2 regions of the Thioclava sp. F34-6 genome follow, and region 1 is predicted to be linked to the other one. Evidence: riboswitches for the same ligand, from Rfam matches in the RefSeq annotation. Region 1 holds a riboswitch; the other holds the start of a gene.
What was found. Region 1 has a riboswitch for cobalamin ahead of B6V72_RS00640 (TonB-dependent receptor). Riboswitches for the same ligand answer to the same signal wherever they lie in the genome.

Region 1 (7,770 bases):
TGACGTCGCCGACACGAAAGCGCGGATTTTGGCGCGAGTGCGTCAAGAATTCGGACCTATCGTGGCCGCTTGCGCGGAGCCTTGTTTCAAAGGGCTACCGCGCAGCTCGCGCCGCCGTGCAGATCGGGATGGGTTGCAGGCCGGGCAGGCTGAGCATCGCCTCCAGAGCGGTGTTGTTCTCGACCAGATCGGCGATGGTCTTGCGGTCGAGCGTTCCGTAAAACGCCTCGAGCGCCTCGCTCAGCGCATCGCGGAACAGGCAGGCGTCGCGCAGCGGGCAGGTGTTGGTCTCGGTGTCGAAACATTCCGCGAAAGGCAGGCGGGCCTCGAAGGCGCGCAGCACGTTGCCGACGCCGATCTGTTCGGGTGGGCGCGCAAGTTTCATGCCACCGGCGCGACCGCGCAGGGTGGTGATGAAATCCTCATGCGCAAGGGTGTTGATCACCTGCGCCAGATGGTTCTCGGACGCATTGCAGGCTTCCGCGATCTCGTGTTTGCGCACGGTGCGGTCCGGATTGACCGCACAGAACATCAGCACACGCATCGCGAGATTGGTTCGAGTGGTCAAACGCATCGTAACTCCTCCAGCTCACGCGGCGGTGATATAGATAAGTTTGCCTCGCAAGTTTGACCTATGTCACATTCATTGGAAATTTTCGCGCCGAGGCGAGATTTTGCCGCGCCGTTGTCACGCGGGCCAATATCGGTTGGGTAAGGCGGGGCTGCTGGGCCGGCGCGGCGGGCGCGTCCATTCGGTGAAGTCGCGGCACACGGTTGCGTGAGCGAATGAGAGCTTCGGTCTTCTGCGCCCGGTTCGTGCGGTTGCGGGCGCTGCCCGGCCCGGATCGCCCCGGGCGGGCCCTTGTCGGAGTGCGCGGGTTCGGACGCGTCCCTCGTCGCCTCGCGGGGCAACTTGACCTCCTGCGAGGGCTGGCGCAGATTTCGCGGGCGAAAGGGAGGGCGACCATGGCTCTGGAAGATGCGAAAACCCAAGTGGATCAGGCCTTTACGCGCGCAGATGCGCGCGGTCTGAGCTTCGAGAATACCTTCGGTGGCGCGACCAGCTTCCTGCGGCGGCGCTACACGAAAGACCTCGCAGGCGCGCAGATCGCCGTTACCGGCATCCCCTTCGATCAGGCGGTGACCAACCGCCCCGGCACGCGGTTCGGGCCGCGCGCGATCCGCGAAGCCTCGACGCTGCAGGCTTTCGATGCGCCCTATGGCTGGGGCTATGACCCGCTCTCCGAGCTGGCGATCGTCGATTACGGTGACATGCCCTTCGACTATGCCAATGTGCCCGAGGTGCCGGGCCGGATCGAGGCGCATCTCGGCGCGATCTTCGGGGCGGGCGTGGTGCCGATCACGCTCGGCGGCGATCACTTCATCACGCTGCCGATCCTGCGCGCGGCAGTCGCCGCGCATGGCGAGATCGCGCTGATCCAGATCGACGCCCATTCCGACACATGGGCTGATGACGACATGGACCGGATCGACCATGGCACTTTCCTCTACAAGGCGATCAAGTCGGGCGTCGTGCGGGCGGAGAATGTGGTCTCGGTCGGCATCCGCACCGACAATCCCGATACGCTGGGCGTGAACATCGTGGATGCGCCGAGCGTGCATCGCGAAGGGATCGGTCCCACGCTCGAACGCATCCGCGCGGTGGTGGGTGATAGACCCTGCTACCTCACCTTCGACATCGACGGTCTGGACCCGGCCTTCGCGCCCGGCACCGGTACGCCTGTCTGGGGCGGTCTGGCGAGCTGGCAGGCGGCAGAGCTGTTGCGCGGGCTGAAGGGCATCAACCTGATCGGCGGCGACGTGGTCGAGGTCTCTCCGCCCTACGATCCGACCGGGGTGACGGCGATCGCCGGGGCCCATGTCGCGACCGAGCTGATCGCCCTTGCGGGCTGGGCGATGCGGGAGAGGGCGGCATGAAACGGGCCGTGACGATCCTCGCGCTCGGGCTCGCCGTCGTGGTGGCGGCCGACGGATGGGTGCGCCTCGCCCCGATTGATCCGGCGCGCTTCGATGTCGACGGGCTGGCGAAAGCGCCCGGTGACCACCCGGAGACAGGCGGGTTTCAGGCCGTGCGCGACGTCTCCGATCCGCCGGCGCAGATGGCCGCGCTCGACAAGATCATCCGGGGCACCGCGCGCACCAAGCGCGTCGCGGGCAGCGCCGACGAGGGCTACGCGGCCTATGTGACGCGCTCGGCCGTCTGGGGCTTTCCCGATGTCACCACGCTCTGGATCGAAGGCGATACGCTGCAGATCCGCGGGCACCTCGTCTACGGGAAATCCGATCTCGGGGTGAACGAGGCGCGGATCAAGGGCTGGCTCGACGAGGTCGGGCTCTAGCGGGCGCGACCCGCCGTGCGCAGGGTATCTTGCGCCGCGTTTTCCCGCCGACCCGCCCCACGCCGTAGGGTCACACAGACCAACTCTGACAGTGCGCTCCCTTGCGAAGACAGGGGGCGAAGCCTAAGTGAGGCCTCATGCAGCCGGAGCCAGCATGACCATCATGTATCGTTATTTTTCCTGGGCCATCGCCGTCACGGTGGCAGGGCTGGTCGGGTCCTTCGCGCTGGGGTTCGCCCAGACCGGAGGGCTTGGCGGCGCGGTCTCTTTCCTGATGATCACTGCCGTGCTGGCCGTGCTGGAAATCTCGCTGAGCTTCGACAACGCCATCGTCAACGCCAACAAGCTGCACCAGATGACGCCGAAATGGCAGCGTCGTTTCCTGACATGGGGTATCCTGATCGCGGTGTTCGGGATGCGTATCCTCTTCCCGCTTCTGATCGTCGTGATCGCCGCCGGCATCGGACCGTGGGACGCGGTTCTTCTGGCTGCGAAACACCCGGCCGAATATGCCGAGATCATCGAGGACGCGCATCTGTCGATCGCGGGCTTCGGTGGCGCCTTCCTGATGATGGTCGCGCTCACCTATTTCATCGACGAGGGCAAGGAGGTCGACTGGATCCGCGCGCTGGAGCGCCGGTTGCGGGCGCTCGCGTCGATCCGAGGTCTGGAGATCGGCTTCGTGCTGGTCGTCGTTCTGCTTTTCACCTGGATTCTGCCGGAGGGGCGCGAGGACGAGTTCCTCTTCGCCTCCATCTGCGGCCTTGCGACCTTTCTCGGCGTCGAGGTGCTCAGCCACGTGCTCGACCGGACGAATATCGCCGCCGAGACGGCCAAGGCGGGCCTCGGCGCGTTTCTCTATCTCGAAGTGCTCGATGCGTCCTTCAGTTTCGACGGGGTGATCGGGGCCTTCGCGCTGACCCAGAACCTGTTCCTGATCGCGATCGGTCTGGGGATCGGTGCGATGTATGTGCGCTCGATGACCCTGATGCTGGTGGAGCGCAACACGCTCAGCGAATTCCGCTATCTCGAGAACGGCGCCTTCTGGTCGATCCTGATCCTCTCCGTCGTCATGTTCGCGCAGACGCTGGTGGAAGTGCCCGAGGTGATCACCGGCCTGATCGGGGCCGGGCTGATCGGTCTCGCGCTGCTATCCTCGATCCGGTTCAACCGACGCTGCCGGCGCGCCGTGGAAAGCTGAAATATTCTTGACTCAGTGCGGCGCGCGCGGCACAGCAGGGGCACTTCGGTTCCGCGAAAGCGGATGAAAAGGGAACCCGGTGCGATGCGTGCATTCATTCCGGGGCTGCCCCCGCAACTGTGAGCGGCGAGTGACGGCTGACTGAGCCACTGGGGAGACCCGGGAAGGCCAGCCGGAACCAGGACCCGCGAGCCAGGAGACCTGCCGAGGCGCTCATCCTTTCTGCCTGTGCGGGGCGCGCAGCGGAGGCGGTCTTCCGTCAGTGGTGACATTTTTCACCGTCGGCGGAAATTCCAAATTTCCAAAGACTTGCAATACGAAGTTCACGCGACCGCAGAGTCGCGGCACGAGGGAATTGGATATGATCCGCACCCGTTTGACCGTGGGCCTGATGCTCACCACAGCGCTGGCAGGCCCCGCGCTCGCGCAAGATGCGCAACCTTACCAACTCGATGAGATCGTGATCTATCACGGCGCGCTCGAGCCACGCGCGGCTGATAAGACCGCACAGGCGGTCACCGTGCTGTCCCGTCGAGATTTAGAGCGCTCCGGCGAGACCCGGCTTGCGAACATCTTCGCGATGACGCCAGGTGTCAGCATACTCTCGCGCGGTCCGATCGGGGCCCAGACCGGTCTCTCGATCCGAGGCGTGTCGCAGAACTACGTCAAGGTACAGGTGGACGGCATTGATGTCTCGGACCCGTCGGGACCGCAGACCGCCTTCGACTTCGGCCGGCTCAATGCGGTGAATTACGATCGGGTCGAGATCATGCGAGGCTCGCAATCGGCGGTCTACGGTGGGCAGGCTGTCGGGGGCGTCATCAACCTCGATACCCCGCGGCCGACGCGGGAAGGTTTCAGCCAAGGCTACACGCTTGAGGTAGGATCGCGCGCCACTGTGAACGCCGCATACAATCTCGGGTGGAAGCAAGGCGAGGACGAGTTGTCGATGCAGCTCTCGAAGATTCGCACCAGTGGTTACTCGGTGGCCGACAAAGCCGATGGGAACAGCGAGGCGGATGGCTACCATGCGGAGCGTCTTTCGGCGCGCGGTCAGACTAGGCTCGAGAACGGCGTATTGATCGGTTTCGCGGGGTTCGCGCAGAATTCCTACGGCGAGCTTGACCCGCAATATGTTTATGAGAGCCCGGCGCAACCCTCAGTTCCACTTGCCGACGGTGTCAGTCCCGACGATTTTGGCGATTCGAAGCAACGCGCCTTGCGACTGTTTGCGCAATTCGACGCTGCCGGCTGGAGCCACGAACTCGATGCGAGCTATTTCGAGATAGACCGGCGGAGCTACAGCCACTGGATCGGAGCCGATTATGACCCGGTCACCTATGGCGTGAGTGGAAGCAGTGATAAATATTCTGACTACACTTATTCGGGCTCCCGCCGAACCGCATCTTGGACGGCGGCGCGAGACCTCGAGATCGGGCACCTCAGCCTAGGTCTGGATTACCGGTATGAGAGCTTCCGGCAGGGGGGCTACAGCTCTTACGGCCCCGTCAGTGCAGGTGCGTCCCGTAAGACCACGGGGATTTTCGGAGAATATGACGTGACGCTCGCGCCCGGTGCCGATCTCGTTGCCTCTTTGCGCCATGACGACAATTCAGCCTTTGGTGGCTTCACCACGGGACGGCTCGGACTGACCTGGAAACTTGCGAACGACCTCTTGCTGCGCAGCTCGGTGGGCACCGGCTATCGTGCTCCCTCGGGTTACGAGCTCTACGGGCCCTTCGGGACGTCAACGCTCCATCCGGAGAAATCGATCAGCTACGATCTGGGGCTGCAGAAGGACTGGGACGACACCTCCCTGCGCGCTACCCTTTTCCGCGTCGAAACACGCGACCTAATTATCTACAATGGTTCGAACTACGTGCAGACTTCAGGCAAGACCGTACGTCAAGGGCTCGAGCTGGAGGCTAAGGGCGCGCTCTCGTCGCGGCTCGATTACACGCTCTCCTACACTTATATTGATACGCAAAACCCGAACAACCTCGGCTATGGGTCAAGCTGGAGCCAGACCTACGGTCGCCACAACCTGTCCGCGTCGCTCGATGCGAAGCTGACCGATCGGCTCAGCGGCAGCTTCGGGGCGAAGCTCGTGGCCGACCGCGCGCCGATCAATGGCACTCCGATGGGGGATTATACTCTCGCCAATGCCAAGTTGAGCTACGACCTCGGCGCGGGCAAGGAGGTCTATCTCCGCGTGGACAACCTCTTCGACGAGCAATACCAGCAATTCCCCGGCTACGGCACCTCGGGTCGCGCCGCCTATGTGGGGCTGCGTGCGCGGTTCTGATCTGAAAGGGGCGGTTTGCGCCGCCCTTTTCGCCGCCTTGGCGGCGACCTCATCCGCATGGGCGGAAGAGCCTGCGGGAGATGTGCCGCGGCGGGTCGTCTCCATGAACCTCTGCACCGATCAGCTGGCGCTGGCGCTGGCCGATCCGTCGCAGATCGTCTCGGTCAGCCATTTCGCGACCGACCCGTCGATGTCGGTGCGCTGGAAACAGGCTGAAGACCTGTCCGTAAACTTCGGGCGCGCCGAGGAAATCTCTATTCTCCATCCCGATCTCGTGCTGGCCGATACGTGGTCGAACCCCGACACGATCCGCATGTTGCGCACGCTCGGAATCCGGGTCGAGCAACTGCCGCCCGGCACCTCGCTGCCCGAGATCCGCGGCCGGATCGAGACGATGGGCAAGCTTCTTGGCCATCCCGGTCGCGCGGCGAAGATGCTCGCGGATTTCGATGCGCGGCTGGCGGCGATCCAGACACCCGCGCCGGGGCTGAAAGCTGCGATCATCGGGCCCTCGGGCTATGGCTACGGGCCGCGGACCCTTGAAGGGCAAATCCTTGAAATGGCAGGATTTCAGAACGTCGTCAGCGGGCCGGGGCTCGACTGGGGCGGGCGGTTGCCTCTGGAGGATCTGGTGATGGATCGCCCCGATCTGGTGGTCGTGGGGGGCTCGCAAGGCGGCACCGGCACGAGCCGCGCGCAGGAGGTGCTGGCGCACCCGGTGCTGCGCGATCTTCCGGTCGTGCGGGGCCTGCGCGATGCGAGCTGGACCTGCGGCGCACCGGCGATGCTGAATGCGGTAGGGCAACTGGCGACGCTTGGGCGCAAGATCGAGAAAGAGAAGTTAACGCAATGAGTTATCGCGCGATCCTCATTCTCCTCTCAGCCTTCTGCGCGGTGCTTTTCGCAGCGTCGCTGCTGATCGGACCGTCGGGGATTTCGCCGCTCGACGGGATATCCGCGCTCATTTCCGGCGATGGCGCGGCGGGCTTGGTGATGCGCGAGCTGCGCCTGCCGCGCGCGATCCTCGGTATCGGCGTTGGCGCCGCGCTGGGGCTGTCGGGCGCCGCGATGCAGGGCTTCCTGCGCAACCCGCTTGCCGAGCCTGGGCTGATCGGCACCTCTGCAGGGGCGGCGCTTGGTGCGGTCATCGCGATCCAGACCGGGCTCTACGCGCTCTTCGCCCTGGCCCTGCCGCTCGCCGCGCTGGCGGGCGCGGGCGTGGCCGTCGCGCTGATCTTGGTCCTTGCCGGGCGCGAGGGCCGGGCGCTGGTGCTGATCCTTGCAGGCATCGCCGTCTCCGCGCTGGCGGCGGCGGCGACCGCGCTGGTGCTGAACCTAGCTCCGTCGCCCTATGCCGCGGCCGAGATCGTGTTCTGGATGATGGGCTCGCTTGCCGATCGGTCGATGACCCATGTCGCCCTGGCACTGCCGTTCCTGATCGTGGGCGCTTTGATCCTGCTGCGCGCAGGGCCCGGGCTGGATGCGCTGAGCCTTGGGGAGGATGCTGCAGCTTCGCTTGGTATCTCTTTGAAAAAACTGAGGCTTCAGGTCGTCTTCGGGACCGCGCTCATGGTCGGTGCGGCCACGGCGGTCGCAGGTGCGATCGGCTTCGTCGGCCTCGTCGTGCCGCATCTGCTGCGCAAATCTGTGGGCGCGCGGCCCTCACGGCTGCTTCCGGCTTCGGCGCTTGGCGGGGCGGCGATGCTGACGCTGGCCGATATCGCGACGCGGGTGATAGCGCCCGAGCGCGACCTGAAACTGGGGGTGCTGACCGCGCTGGTCGGCGCGCCGTTCTTCCTGTCGATGATCCGCAAGATGGGGCGCGAGGGCTGATGCTGGAACTGGAAAACCTGACCGTTCTGCGGGGCGAATGCCCGGTCGTCGATCACGTCTCGGCGCAGGTC
Region 2 (7,770 bases), on a different contig from region 1:
GTGGGCATCACCGATGCGCGCAAGAAGAAATACGATTTCTCGCAGCCCTATATCGCGTCGAAAGCGGCGCTGATCGTGCGCAAGGACGAGACCGACATCACCGGCTTCGACGATCTGAAAGGCAAGACCGCCGCCCAGACGCTCTCGAGCAATTTCGGCAAGATCGCCTCGGATCACGGTGCCGAACTGATCGGCACGAACGGGTTCGATCAGTCGATCGCGCTTGTCATCCAGAACCGCGCCGATGCGACGGTGAATGACAGCCTGTCCTTCCTCGACTTCAAGAAGAACAAGCCGGACGCCCCCGTGAAGCTGGCCGCGACCATGCCCGATGCGAACTATTCCGGCGTGATCATCGCGAAGGACCAGCCCGACCTGCTGGCTGCGATCAACAAGGCGCTCGACGAGATGAAGGCCGACGGGACCTACCAGAAAATCTCCGAAGAGTATTTCGGGGAAGACGTCTCGAAGTAAGCCGAATGTCGAGTCGCGCGCGCCTTCGGGGTTCGGCCCGGAGGCGCGTGAGGCTTGCAGAAAGGATCCGCTATGGCTGACTGGTTGCCCCTGATGTGGTCATCGCTCGTGCCGCTTTTGCAGGCGACGGTGACCTTCACGATCCCGCTGACGCTCATCACCTTCACGCTGGGCCTTGCGCTCGGGCTGCTCTGCGCGGTGATCCGGCTGTTCGGGCCGCGTCCGCTGGTGTGGATCGTGCGGTTCTATGTCTGGGTGATCCGGGGCACGCCGCTTCTGGTGCAGCTTTTCCTGATCTTCTACGGGCTGCCGAGCCTCGGGATCACGCTCGACGCCTTCGTGGCGGGGCTGATCGGCTTCACGCTGAATGTCGGCGCCTACACGTCGGAAATCCTGCGCGCGGCGCTGTCCTCGGTGTCCAAGGGGCAGTGGGAAGCGTCCTATTCCATCGGCATGAACTGGCGGCAGACGATGACCCGCACCATTGTGCCGCAGGCCTCGCGCGTCGCGGTGCCGCCCTTGTCGAACAGCTTCATCTCGCTGGTGAAGGATACGTCGCTCGCCGCAGCGATCACCGTGCCGGAACTGTTTCAGGCGGCGCAGCGGATCGTCGCGACCACCTATGAACCGCTCGTCCTCTATGTCGAGGCGGCGCTGATCTATCTCGCGCTCTGCTCGGTCCTGTCGGCGCTGCAGGGGCGGCTCGAGCGGAGCCTCGGCCAATATGGCGGCTTTCTGGAGGAACGCACATGATCGAGCTGTCGAATATCACCAAGCGGTTCGGCGAGAACGAGGTTCTGTCGGGGATCTCGCTGTCTTTGCCTGAGGGCTCCGTGACCGCGTTGATCGGCCCCTCGGGCGGCGGCAAGAGCACGCTTTTACGAACGATCAACCTGCTGGAGGTGCCGACGAGCGGCACGCTTGCCATCGGCGACGCTTCGGTGACGCTGACCGAGGGCGGGCGGCTCTCGCGCGGCCAGATCCAGTCGATCCGGCAACAGACCGGGATGGTGTTCCAGAACTTCCAGCTCTTCCCGCATCGCACCGCGATCGAGAACGTGATGGAGAGCCTCGTGACCGTGCAGAACTGGCCTGCCGCGAAAGCCCGCGAGCGCGCGATGTCGCTCTTGGAGAAGGTCGGAATGGCGCATAAGGCCGATGCCTGGCCCGCGACGCTTTCGGGCGGGCAGCAGCAGCGCATCGCGATTGCCCGCGCGCTCGCCCCGTCGCCGAAAGTGCTGCTCTGCGACGAGCCGACCTCGGCGCTCGATCCGGAACTGGCGGCGGAAGTCGTTGACGTTCTGGCACAGCTGGCCCGCGAGGGCACGACGATGGTGATGGCCACCCACGATTTGCGGCTGGCCTCGCAGATCGCCGAGCGGGTGGTCGTGCTGGAAAGCGGCGGGGTGGTCGAGACCGGCCCGGCGCGGCAGGTCTTCGATGCGCCCGAGCGCGAGCGCACCAAGCGGTTCATCGCCACGCTGAAATCGACCGGCGAGACCGCAGCCCCGGATACTGCCCCGCGCCCCGTCTGAGGCGCGGGCGGCGGCGGGTTCAGAACGCCCAGTCCTCGTCCTCGGTCGCGACCGCCTTGCCGATCACGTAGCTCGATCCCGAGCCCGAGAAGAAGTCGTGGTTTTCGTCCGATCCGGGCGAGAGCGCGGCGAGGATCGCGGGGTTCACGCGCGTAGCCTCTTCGGGGAAGAGCGCCTCGTAGCCGAGGTTCTGCAGCGCCTTGTTGGCGTTGTAATGCAGGAAGTGCTTCACATCCTCCGTCAGGCCCAGACCGTCATAGAGCTGCTCGGTATAGCGGCCCTCGATGTCATAGAGGTCGAACATCAGCGAGAAGGCGAAATCCTTGATCTCGGCGCGCTCGGCTTCGGTCACATGCTCCAGCGCGCGCTGGAACTTGTAGCCGATGTAATAGCCGTGGATCGCCTCGTCGCGGATGATCAGGCGGATCAGGTCGGCGGTGTTGGTCAGGCGCGCGCGGCTCGACCAGTGCATCGGCAGGTAGAAGCCCGAATAGAACAGGAAGCTCTCGAGAAAGACGCTCGCCACCTTGCGCTTCAGCGGGCTCGCCGTCGCGTCGTATTCGTCGAGGATCAGCCGCGACTTGGCCTGCAGATGCGGGTTCTCCTGCGACCAGCGGAAAGCCTCGTCGACCTCGGCGGTGTTGCACAGCGTCGAGAAAACAGACGAATAGCTGCGCGCATGCACGGCCTCCATGAAGGCGATGTTGGACAGCACCGCTTCCTCATGGGGCGTCGCCGCATCCGCCATCAGCGCAGGCGCGCCCACGGTGTTCTGGATCGTGTCCAGCAGCGTCAGCCCGGTGAAGACCCGGATCGTGAGCGTCTGTTCATCCTCGGTCAGTTGCGACCAGCTTTGAATGTCGTTCGACAGCGGCACCTTCTCGGGCAGCCAGAAATTCGACGTGAGCCGGTTCCAGACTTCGAGATCCTTGTCGTCCTGAAGGCGGTTCCAGTTGACGGCACGGGGGACGGGGCGGGATGTGTGCAGATCTTTCATGGCGGGCCTCACAGAGAACACGAAACGCAGCCCTGCACCTCGGTTCCCTCGAGGGCCGCTTGGCGCAGGCGGATGTAATAGATGGTCTTGATGCCACGCCGCCATGCGTAGATCTGGGCGCGGTTGATGTCGCGGGTCGTGGCCTCGGCCGGGAAGAACAGCGTCAGCGAGAGACCTTGATCGACATGCTCGGTCGCTGCCGCATAGGTGTCGATGATCGCCTCGGGGCCGATCTGATAGGCGTCGCGGTAGAACTCGAGATTGTCGTTCGTCATGTAGGGCGCGGGGTAATAGACCCGGCCGATCTTGCCTTCCTTGCGGATCTCGATCTTCGCGGTGATCGGGTGGATCGAGGCGGTCGCATTGTTGATATAGCTGATCGAGCCGGTGGGCGGCACGGCTTGCAGGTTGCGATTCCACAGGCCGGACTCCATGACCCGGTCGCGCAGCTCGGCCCAGTCGGCGCGGGTGGGCAGGGTGATCCCGAAGCGGTCGAACAGGGCCGTTACGGTGTCGCTCTCAGGCAGCCAGTCGCGGGTGACGTATTTCTCGAAGAAGCTGCCATCGGCGTAAGCCGAGGCCTCGAACCCCTTGAAACTCCGGCCATGCTCGGCGGCCAGCCGGTTCGACTCCGCCAGCGCGTGATGGGCTACGGCGGCGAAATAAACGGAGGTGAATTCGATCCCCTCGGGGCTGCCATAATGGATGCGCTCGCGGGCGAGGAAACCGTGTAGGTTCATCTGACCCAGACCGATCGCGTGACTTTCCTCGTTGCCCTTGCGGATCGAGGGGACGGCGTTGATCGCACTCATCTCCGACACCGCCGAGAGCGCCCGGATCGCGGCCCCGACGCTCGCACCCAGATCGCCGCCATCCATCACCTTGGCGATGTTGAGCGAACCCAGATTGCACGAGATATCCGTGCCCATCTGCGCGTAGCCCAGATCCTCGTCGAACTCGGAAGGCTCGGCCACCTGCAGAATCTCCGAACACAGGTTCGACATGGTGATCCGTCCCGCGATCGGGTTGGCGCGGTTCACCGTGTCCTCGAACATGATGTAGGGATAGCCGCTTTCGAACTGGATCTCGGCCAGCGTCTGGAAGAAGGCGCGGGCGTTGATCTTGCGTTTGCGGATGCGCGCGTCGTCGACCATTTCGTGGTATTTCTCGGTCACGGAAATCTCCGAGAAGGCGCATCCATAGACCCGCTCCACGTCATGGGGCGAGAAGAGATACATCTCCTCGTTCTTCTTCGCGAGTTCGAAGGTGATGTCGGGGATCACCACGCCGAGGCTCAGCGTCTTGATCCGGATTTTCTCGTCCGCATTCTCGCGCTTGGTGTCGAGGAAGCGCAGGATGTCGGGGTGATGGGCGTGCAGATAAACCGCGCCCGCGCCCTGACGCGCGCCCAGCTGGTTGGCATAGCTGAAGCTGTCTTCGAGCAGCTTCATCACCGGGATCACGCCCGAGGACTGGTTCTCGATCCCTTTGATCGGCGCGCCATATTCGCGGATATTGGTCAGCATCAGGGCCACGCCGCCGCCGCGTTTCGACAGTTGCAGCGCCGAGTTGATGCCGCGCCCGATGCTTTCCATGTTGTCTTCCAGTCGCAGCAGGAAGCAGGAGACGAACTCGCCCCGCGCCTTCTTGCCCGCGTTGAGGAAGGTCGGCGTCGCGGGCTGGAAGCGTCCTGCCAGCATCTCCTCCATGAGGCGCATCGCCAGCGCCTCGTCGCCGCGCGCAAGCGTCAGTGCCACCATCACCACCCGGTCCTCGTAGCGCTCGAGATAGCGCTGCCCGTCGCGGGTCTTCAACGTGTAGGAAGTGTAGTATTTGAACGCGCCGAGGAAGGTCGGAAAACGGAATTTTGCCGCGAAAGCCGCCTCCCAGATCGCGCGCTGGAAGTTGCGCGAATACTGATCGAGCACGGCGGCGTCGTAATAGCCTTCCTCCACCAGATAGCCGAGCTTTTCGTCCAGCGAATGGAAGAAGACCGTGTTCTGGTTCACGTGACGCAGAAAATATTGCCGCGCCGCCATCCGGTCGGCGTCGAAGCGGATATTGCCCTCCGCGTCATAGAGGTTGAGCATTGCGTTGAGCGCGTGGTGATCAAGCCCCGCGAATTCCGAGGCCGTGGCCCCGCTCGGTTTCACGTCGCTGTCGAGCATTCCAGCCTCCAGAAATTGTCGAGACCCGCGCGCACGCGGTCGATGTCAGTATCGGTCCCCGCCAGTTCGAACCGGTAGAGCACGGGGATATTGCACTTGCGCGCCAGCAGATCGCCCGCGCAGGCGAAAAGCGCGCCGAAATTGCGATTGCCGCTGGCGATTACGCCGCGCAGACCCGCGCGGCGGGCGGGATCGTTGAGAAAGGCGATTACCGGTTTCGCGACCGCGCCGCGCCCCTTGCCGTCGGCGTAGCTTGGGCAGATCAGGACGTAGGGGCAGGGCGGGTACGGCATCGCCGCCTCCGCCGAGAGGGGCAGGCGCTGCGCGGGCAGGCCCAGCCGCTCCACGAAGCGCTGCGTGTTCCCCGAGGCCGAGGAGTAATAGATCAGCCTTGCCTGTCCCATGATCCGGGCCCGCGCTCAGCTGAGCTGTCCGATCATGTCGGGCCGGAAGCCCGCCCAGTGATCCTCGCCCGCGATCACCACGGGCGCCTGACGGTAGCCGAGGTCCTGCACCATCTCCATCGCGGCGGCATCCTCGGTGAGGTCGATCACGTTGTAGTCGATCCCCTTGGCATCCAGCGCACGGGTCGTGGCGGTGCATTGCACGCAGGCCGGTTTCGAATAGACGGTGATGGTCATGTGTCCTGTCCCTTTGTTGGCTGTCGGCAGCGCGGGACAAGGCTCGTGGGCAGGGTGCCGCAGCACATAGCCACGCGCCCGGGCCCTCCGCCGCGGTCGTCGTCTATGTGCTCTGGCAGGTCTCCTGGCTCGCGGCTCGAGCGCCTCTCGGTCCGTCTTCCCGGCGCATCGCACCAGTGACATTCGGACATCAGGCTCGCCGCTTACAGTTGCGGGGGCAGCGCCGGAATCTCACCGGCTTCCCTCTTCGCCTGCGGAGTGACTCGCAGGAACCAAAGCAACATCATATTGGGATGCATGGTGTAGTGGTGTCAATATATAGATTGCCCTGCCGCGCGAAACTCTCGCGTGACAGGAGCGTGTCTTGCCTCAGGCCCCGTCGCCGAGCGCCCGGATATGCGCCGGGAGGCGGTCGTTCTGGCCATACATGAAGTGGTTCTCCATGCGCTCCGAGAAGCGGCTGGCCTCGGTCTCGCGACCCACGGCCTCGGCCATTTCGCGGATATGCATCGGGCTCGCCCCGCAGCACACGCCGAGATAATTCACCCCGATCGCCTGCGCCTCACGCGCGAAGGCGCCGATCTCGTAGCGGTTGCAGGCCAACGGATCGAGCGCGGTCGGGAAGGTCCGGCCATGCGGCGAGGGGCAGGTGCAGCCGTTGTGATCGGAGAGGTTGAAGAAGGTGGGCTCCTCTTTCGTGGTCCGGTAGGGCACGGGCAGGGCGCCGACATGGCAGCTCACCGCCGCGCGCACCTTGCGCAGCCACGGCATCATCGTCTGCGGCCCGCGGAAGCAGTTCAGCCCGACGACATCGGCGCCCGCCTGTTCAAGTTTCTGGCAGGTCTCGACGATGCCGACCCCGTCCATCATCTCGTTGGCCGCCATCGGTGCCAGCGTCAGCACCACCGGCAGCCCCGACGCCTTCGCGGCCTCGAGCGCGCATAGCGCCTCGCCCGCGTAGTAAAAGGTCTCGCCGATGAGAATATCCGCGCCTTCCTCGACCGCCCAGCCGACCATCTCGTCGAACATCGCGCGCACCTCGGCCTGCCGCGCCGGATCGGCCGGGTCCCAGATATTCGTGTTCGAGATATTGCCCGCCATCAGGTTTCCGGTCTTGGCATTGGCGACCTCGCGGGCGATCTTCAGCGCCGCGCGGTTGAGCGGCTCCAGCAGGTCTTCCTTGCCGATCACGCGCATCTTCTCGCGGTGGCCGTTATAGGTGAAGGCCTCGACGATATCGCTTCCGGCGCGCTGGAAATCGACATGCAGATTGCGCAGCGCCTGCGGGTATTCGAGCGCCACCTCGGGCACGAATTCCCCGGCGGTCAGATAGCCGCGCCGTTCCAGTTCGAACAGAAAGCCCTCGGCGCAGATTACCGGGCGCGCGTCGAGCAGGCGGGTCAGTTTGTTGTCATTCATGGAGAGATCCTCTCAGTTCATCCATGACCATCGTTGGACAGAGCCGAGCCTCACAGGAGACGGAGTGCCGTTCCCTGCTGCAATGGTCCTCGGCCGGGCCGCTGAATGCGACCGCAAGACGAAGAACGGGTTAGAGGCCGCGCCGCGCGCGTGCGCCGCCGCGCCGCACCGGCGGGGGCATCTCGATCGGCAAGGCGAAAGGCTGCGGGGTCAGCGACTCCAGCAACAGCTCGCAGAACACCTCCGCCGCTGGTGAGATCAGGGAGTGCGGATAGGCCTGCATATGGGCGACGATCGCCGCCTTCGCATAGGGCATGTCGCCCGGCAGCGTGCCAAGCCATTCCATGTAGCCCAGCGTGCCCAGCTCACGCGCCCGCAGCGGCGAGATCGGTCCTATATCGAGTTGTAAGAGTGAAAGCGTTCGTTCCAAAAGCATCGCGCCCTCCGCGCAAAAGGGCGGGATTGGTCGCGGCACGGCGATATGCGAGGTCCGATCTGGTCCATCACTCGACTCTCCGTCCCAGGGCACCCCGCCC

Region 2: linked by a shared signal. The riboswitch ahead of nrdH (glutaredoxin-like protein NrdH) and the one ahead of B6V72_RS00640 (TonB-dependent receptor) in region 1 are both predicted to bind cobalamin.

The regions. Positions count from the first base shown of each region.
Region 1 covers NZ_NBOA01000001.1:138,393-146,162, forward strand. Annotated here, with positions in the region: gene B6V72_RS00620 (Rrf2 family transcriptional regulator) at 95-574, opposite strand; gene speB (agmatinase) at 967-1,938, shown strand; gene B6V72_RS00630 (DUF1499 domain-containing protein) at 1,935-2,360, shown strand; gene B6V72_RS00635 (DUF475 domain-containing protein) at 2,515-3,561, shown strand; cobalamin riboswitch at 3,591-3,785, shown strand; gene B6V72_RS00640 (TonB-dependent receptor) at 3,923-5,866, shown strand; gene B6V72_RS00645 (ABC transporter substrate-binding protein) at 5,970-6,719, shown strand; gene B6V72_RS00650 (iron ABC transporter permease) at 6,716-7,699, shown strand; gene B6V72_RS00655 (ABC transporter ATP-binding protein) at 7,699-7,770, shown strand, end outside.
Region 2 covers NZ_NBOA01000005.1:53,613-61,382, reverse strand. Annotated here, with positions in the region: gene B6V72_RS11530 (amino acid ABC transporter substrate-binding protein) at 1-474, shown strand, start outside; gene B6V72_RS11525 (amino acid ABC transporter permease) at 547-1,227, shown strand; gene B6V72_RS11520 (amino acid ABC transporter ATP-binding protein) at 1,224-2,009, shown strand; gene nrdF (class 1b ribonucleoside-diphosphate reductase subunit beta) at 2,029-3,006, opposite strand; gene nrdE (class 1b ribonucleoside-diphosphate reductase subunit alpha) at 3,015-5,174, opposite strand; gene nrdI (class Ib ribonucleoside-diphosphate reductase assembly flavoprotein NrdI) at 5,156-5,578, opposite strand; gene nrdH (glutaredoxin-like protein NrdH) at 5,594-5,815, opposite strand; cobalamin riboswitch at 5,912-6,107, opposite strand; gene B6V72_RS11495 (homocysteine S-methyltransferase family protein) at 6,185-7,234, opposite strand; gene B6V72_RS11490 (hypothetical protein) at 7,365-7,670, opposite strand.